2 linked regions of the Hyalangium gracile genome follow. The protein of the gene in region 1 interacts with the protein of each later gene in a pairwise test. Links are inferred from orthologs where the notes say so. Each region holds a gene or a part of one and is shown in the gene's direction. Other genes may lie near its edges.

The links.
Region 2: the proteins of KY572_RS30110 (region 1) and ftsZ interact in binary tests that used the Escherichia coli proteins (3 or more experiments, as listed by UniProt). The link is inferred for Hyalangium gracile from one-to-one orthologs.

The regions. Positions count from the first base shown.
Region 1 is NZ_JAHXBG010000017.1:55,535-58,635, reverse strand. Bases 295-3,083 are described here. They hold KY572_RS30110 (rod shape-determining protein), read left to right. Parts: upstream 295-1,066; coding sequence 1,067-2,101; downstream 2,102-3,083. Other genes in these bases: KY572_RS30105 (tetratricopeptide repeat protein), read right to left, coding at 2,108-3,083; KY572_RS30115 (putative ABC transporter permease), read left to right, coding at 304-909. Also shown: KY572_RS30120 (glycosyltransferase family 2 protein), read left to right, coding at 1-149; more of KY572_RS30105, read right to left, coding at 3,084-3,101. UniProt on the Escherichia coli protein: Forms membrane-associated dynamic filaments that are essential for cell shape determination. Acts by regulating cell wall synthesis and cell elongation, and thus cell shape.
Region 2 is NZ_JAHXBG010000012.1:56,009-59,264, forward strand. Bases 191-3,134 are described here. They hold ftsZ (cell division protein FtsZ), read left to right. Parts: upstream 191-1,019; coding sequence 1,020-2,249; downstream 2,250-3,134. Other genes in these bases: KY572_RS24330 (Ig-like domain-containing protein), read left to right, coding at 191-673; KY572_RS24340 (hypothetical protein), read right to left, coding at 2,352-2,729; KY572_RS24345 (acetyl-CoA carboxylase biotin carboxylase subunit), read left to right, coding at 2,885-3,134. In the rest of the region: more of KY572_RS24330, read left to right, coding at 1-190; more of KY572_RS24345, read left to right, coding at 3,135-3,256. UniProt on the Escherichia coli protein: Essential cell division protein that forms a contractile ring structure (Z ring) at the future cell division site. The regulation of the ring assembly controls the timing and the location of cell division.

The DNA.
Region 1 (3,101 bases):
TCACCGCCAAGATTTCCCGCGGCAACTGGCGCGTCTACGAGGTGCCCATCAGCTACCACGGGCGCACCTACGAGGAGGGCAAGAAGATCGGCTGGAAGGACGGCGTGCGCGCCCTCTACGTCATCGCCAAGTACGCCGTGAAGCGCTAGGCGCTGTTCACCCCAGGACAGTGCGGGAAGGGCTGTGGGCTGGCGGACAGCGCAAGCTGCCGGCCGGGGCGCCGGATCGAGCAGCCGGGAACACCGTGCCATTGGACCGGTGGGTAGGCATGCCCGGCCCTCGGACGATTCCTAATGTCCGAGTGTGCTAGCGAGATTCCTTCTCTACGGGTGTGCGGGCTGGGTGCTCGAGGTGTGCTTCACCGGGACGAGCGCGGCGATCTTCCAGAAGGACTCCCACGGGACGGCCAAGACGTACCTGTGGATGCACCCCATCTACGGGGCCACGGCCCTGGGGCTGGAGTTCCTGCATGACCGGCTGCGCTTCCTGCCCCGGGCCGTGCGAGCGCTTGCCTACACGGCCGTCATCTTCGGGGCCGAGTACACCACCGGCTGGCTGCTGCGCCGGGCGCTCGGCCGCTGTCCATGGGACTACAGTCAGCGGGGGTGGAGCGTGAAGGGGCTCGTCCGCCTGGATTACTTCCCCTTCTGGTACGGGGCGGCGCTGCTGTTCGAGCCGGCCCGCGAGGCGCTCCTGAGCGTCACCAGCGAGGCCCTGCGCCAGACGCCCGAGTTCCGCCACGCCGTCCGGGACGGCCAGGTGCTGCCGCCCCCCCATGCCGGCCCCGTGGAGTTGGAGGCGGGGGCTACCGGGGCGACGTTCCAGGGGGCCCTGGCGGCCGAGAAGCAGGAGGAGGCGCAGCAGGAGCTCCCCCTGGGAGCGGACGCCCTCCCCTCGCCGGTAGGCTGAAAAGCTCTTCCCTGGCTGATTGCCTTCCAGCCCACGGTCTTTTCTAGAGGTGGGTTTTCTTCCCGCACCGCTCGCCACGTAGTAGTACCTTCACGATTCGCGGTGTTTGGTTCACCTGGGGAAATTCCGCAGGACTCCCGAAAGTTTCCGCCCCCGTATGTTCGACTGGCTCCACACCCTCTTCTCGCGTGACCTGGCAATCGACCTGGGCACGGCGAACACGCTCATCTACATCCGCGGACAGGGCATCGTCTCGAACGAACCCTCCGTGGTGGCCGTCCAGCAGGACGCTCGTGGCGGCAAGAAGGTGCTCGCGGTGGGCAAGGAGGCCAAGGAGATGCTCGGGAGGACCCCGGGCAACATCGTGGCCATCCGTCCGATGAAGGACGGAGTCATCGCGGACTTCGAAATTACCGCGGCGATGCTGCGCTACTTCATCCAGAGCGCGCACAACCGCCGCACGCTCGTCAACCCGCGCATCATCATCGGCATCCCCTCGGGCATCACCGAGGTGGAGCGGCGCGCGGTGCGCGAGGCGGCGGCCAACGCGGGCGCCCGCGAGGTGTACCTCATCGAACAGCCCATGGCCGCGGCGATTGGCGCGGGGCTGCCGGTGACGGAGCCCAGCGGGAACATGATCGTCGACATCGGCGGCGGCACCTCGGACGTGGCCGTCATCAGCCTGGCCGGCATCGTGTTCGCCAAGAGCGTGCGCATCGGCGGCGACAAGCTGGACGAGGCGATCATCCAGTACGTCAAGCGCAAGTACAACCTGCTCATCGGCGAGCGCACGGCCGAGGCCATCAAGATGGGCATCGGCACGGCGTACCCGACCGACGAAGTGATGACCATGGAGATCAAGGGACGCGATCTCGTGGCGGGCGTGCCGCGCACGCTGACGGTGAGCAGCGACGAGGTGCGTGACGCGCTGGCCGAGCCGGTGAACGGCATCGTCGAGGCGGTGAAGCTGACGCTGGAGCGCACGCCGCCGGAATTGGCCGGTGACATCGCCGACCGCGGCATCGTGCTGGCCGGTGGCGGCGCGCTGCTGAAGAACCTGGACACGCTGCTGCGCGAGGAGACGGGCCTGCCGGTGTTCCTGGCGGAGGATCCGCTCTCGGCGGTGGTGATTGGCGCGGGCAAGGCGCTGGAGTCCCTGGACATCCTGCGCCAGGTCACCCAGCCGGGCTGAGCGCCCTCACGGCGCGGGCCAGGGCCGGGGGATGCGATTCCCCGGCGCCGGGGGCGCGGACACTGCGTCTGCACGCCTGGACGGAGTGTTCTGGATGACCTGGATGTGGAGGCGGTGAGAGGGCGCGGGCGCGGTGAAGGCGGGCGTCTGGGTGCTCTCGAGCCAGGCGGAGTCGTCGGAGCCGGCATCGAGCGCGCGGCGGGCCATGCCACCCAGCATGTCGGTCCAGCGGGCGTAGGCCTGCTCCACGAAGCGGTTGTAGTTTATCTCGCGGGCGCGAACGAGGTAGGCGGCGGCCTGCAGGCCCGGCGGCAGCAGAGGGAAGTCCGGCTTCACCGTGCCTTCGCGCACGTAGGTGTCCAGCGCGTCGCGGGCGCCCATCAGCGTGAGGCTCGAGCCGAAGAGGCGGTCCGCGGCCTGCGCCTCTCCGCGACGTGAGAGCTCCAGGGCGAGCACCGCGGCGGTCTCCACATCCAGGCGGAGCAGCACCTTCTCGGAGGCCGCGATGGCGCGCTGCACGGCCTTGTCCATGTCCTTCAGGACGGCCCGGGTGAGCGCGAGGGCGTCATGGGCCGCGGGGTCCTTGACCGCCTTCATGTCTTGGTCTGTGACGTTTCCCTCTCCGGTGAGGAGGGACAGGAGCGCCATGCGCTCCGGAGAGTCCTTGATGGCGGAGGGGATGAGATCGCGCGCGACGTACTGGGTGCCTCGGGGTCCCGCCACATGGGCCAGGCGGCCAGCGAGGACGGTGTAGTCCCAGGTGACGTGGCGGGGGTCCTCCGCGAACCTGCGCACCTCCAGGGAAGCCTCCGGCACCTGCTTCAGGAAGAGCATGGCGCGCACGCGCAGCTCCAGGTCCGCCAGCGACTCGGGAGCCTTGACGAGCGCCCGGTCGAACAGCTCCAGCGCCTCCTGGGGATAGCCGTCGGAGAGGCGGAGGCGGCCCTGCGCACGCATCGCCTCGGGGGACTCGGGGAAGCGCCGCAGCACGTCCGCATGG
Region 2 (3,256 bases), on another replicon or contig:
GCCGGAGACGAAGAACGCCTTCGAGGACGAGGACGGCTGCCCGGACCAGGCGCCGCCGCCGCCGCCCGTGGACACCGACGGAGACCTCCTCACGGACGACAAGGACCGCTGCCCACAGGAGGCCGAGGACAAGGACGGCTTCCAGGACGAGGACGGCTGCCCGGACCCGGACAACGACCGGGACGGCGTGGCGGACGCGGACGACAAGTGCGCCAACGAGCCGGAGACGATCAACGGCGTGAAGGACGAGGACGGCTGCCCGGACAAGGGCAAGGTGAAGGTGCTCGTCCAGGGCGAGAAGATCGTCATCACCGAGACGATCTTCTTCGCCAACAGCAAGGCCACCATCCTCCCCAAGTCCTTCCCGCTGCTGAAGCAGGTGGCGCAGGTGCTCAAGGCCAACACGCAGATCGAGAAGCTCCGCATCGAGGGCCACACGGACGACAAGGGTGACGACGGGGCCAACCTGGTCCTCTCCCGCACCCGCGCCGAGGCCGTGCGCGATCGCCTCGCCCTCGAGGGTGTCGATGCAGCCCGGCTGGAGGCGGTGGGTTACGGCGAGGCCAGGCCGATTGCCCCCAACAAGACCGCCAAGGGCCGCGAGAAGAACCGCCGCGTGGAGTTCAACGTCGTCAAGATGAGGGCCCAGGAGGTGGAGGTCGTCCAGCCCTGAGCCTCACCGGGCGGCATGTCAGACCCCTGATCGACACTGCCGCTCGTGACCGTCCTGCGGTCCGCGCCTCGGGGTGGATCTCCGGAGCGCGACCGCCAGGGCGGTCATGCGGTGCCGCGTGAGCGCGGGACAAAATCCGGATCGCGAGTCAAGGTCCGACAAGGCCACATCCCGCGACACGGAATGGATGTTCAGGCCGCCGCGTAAGTGCCTGTCAGGACTTGGGGGAACCGAGGCCTGCTACAGGCAGGTAGCGGAATACTTGCCAAAGATCTCGACTTGCTGATGATGGGTGACCTTGGGGACTCGCACCAAAAGGTGCGTGAGTTCCGCTGAAAGGATCACCATGGACCAGTTCGAGCAGAACAAGCAGGCCGCGAAGATCCGTGTTGTCGGCGTGGGTGGAGCCGGCTGCAACGCGGTGAACACGATGATCCTGGCCAAGCTGGAACGGGTCGACTTCATTGCTGCGAACACCGACGTGCAGGCGCTCGCCGCCAACAAGTCTCCGACGCGGCTGCAGCTCGGACAGACGCTGACCAAGGGCCTGGGCGCGGGCGCCAACCCGGAGATGGGCCGCGAGGCGGCGCTCGAGTCCAAGGAGCAGATCGCCGCGGTGCTCGAGGGCGCGGACATGGTGTTCGTCACCGCGGGCATGGGCGGTGGCACCGGCACGGGCGCCGCGCCCATCATCGCGGACATCGCCAAGAGCCTGGGCTGCCTCACGGTGGGCGTGGTGACCAAGCCCTTCCTCTTCGAGGGCAACAAGCGCCGCAAGCAGGCCGAGCAGGGCCTGGTGGAGCTCAAGGCCGCGGTGGACACGCTCATCACCATCCCCAACCAGCGGCTGCTCACCCTGAGCACCGAGCCCATGCCGCTGCTGGAGACCTTCAAGCGCGCCGACGAGGTGCTCCTCAACGCCGTGCAGGGCATCTCGGACCTCATCCAGTACCACGGCTACATCAACGTGGACTTCGCGGACGTGAAGACCATCATGAGCGACAAGGGCCTGGCGCTCATGGGCACCGGCCGCGCCTCGGGCACCTCGCGCGCCCTGTCCGCCATGCAGCAGGCCATCTCCAGCCCGCTGCTGGAGGACATCTCCATCGACGGCGCCACGGGCCTGCTCATCAACATCACCGGCGGCCGGGACATGACGCTGCAGGAAGTCAACGAGGCCCTCACGCTGGTGCACGACGCGGCCGACAGCGAGGCGGAGATCATCTTCGGCTCGCTCATCGACGAGCAGATCCAGGACGAGGTGAAGATCACCATCATCGCCACCGGCTTCGTGCACCGCGACACCCGGCAGCCCCAGCGCGTGGTGGCGGTGCCGGCCACCCCGGTGCCGCTCGTCAGCCGCCCCGCGCCGTCGGTGCTGTCCGCCGCCCGCGAGGAGGTGGCCAGCCTGGTGCCCTCCAAGGCCGGTGCGCGCGCCATGTCCTCCACGGAGAACAAGGCGGTGACGACTCCGCCGCGCACCGCGGTGGTGAAGGACGCGGCGCTGCCCCTGGACGAGGATCAGTTCGACATCCCCACCTTCCTGCGCCGGCAGGGCCAGACCGAGATGCCCTGAGCGGGCCCGCGGGGCCCCAGGCCCCGCTGAAGCACCCGAGGCACCTCTCGCCATCGCGCGTGAGGTGCCTCGTTCTGTCTCGACAGGGCTGGAGGCGTGGGCTCAGCCGCGGGGGAGGCGGGCCACGCTGGCCCCGTCCCGGCCGGACAGCGCGTCGCTGCGCGCCAGCAGGGTGTCCAGCTCCGCATACACCTCTTCCACGCGCTCCGGGATGCGCGGAGGAGGCGTCACACCCTCACCGGCGAGCAGCTCCACGAGCGTGTTGACGCGCTGCAGCATCTGGCGCGCCTTCAGGAGGGCGCGGCCCGTCCGGGTGCCCTCGGGGGAGAAGAGGGTGCCGCCCTGGTAGAGGGTCTCCAGCGCCAGTCGATTGGCCGCCAGCCGATCCGAGAGCCGGGCGCGGTAGAGGTCCAGCCTCCGCTCACGCCGAGCTCCCTGCAGATCCACCACCGTCCCCGGGCTCGTGTCGTTCCGCTTCAAGGTGCAGGCAAGGTACGCCAGGGCCGCGAACGATCGCAACGGTGTGACGTGGTTGTGGAAACCTGTACGGTCCTGTGGCGAGCCCTCGGCTGGCAGCTTGTCAGTCCAGGGGGCGGGGATTAGGTTGGCCGCCCTCCCGAGCCAGGGTGCCAGCCATGTTCAAGAAGCTGCTCATCGCCAACCGGGGTGAGATCTCCCGCCGCATCGGAGCGGTGGCCCGTGCCATGGGGATCTCCACCGTCGCCGTCTATTCGGACGCGGATGCGGACCTGCCCTTCGTCAAGGAGGCGGACGAGGCCGTGCGCCTGGGGCCCGCGCCGGCCAAGGACAGCTACCTCAACATCCCCGCCATCCTCGAGGCGGCGAAGAAGACGGGCGCCCAGGCGGTGCACCCGGGCTACGGCTTCGTGTCGGAGAACGCCGAGTTCGCCCGGGCCTGCACGGAGGCGGGCATCACCTTCGTGGGCCCGCCGCCCGAGGCCATGCTGCGGATGAAGGACAAGAGCCAGGCGCGCAAGCTGGTGATG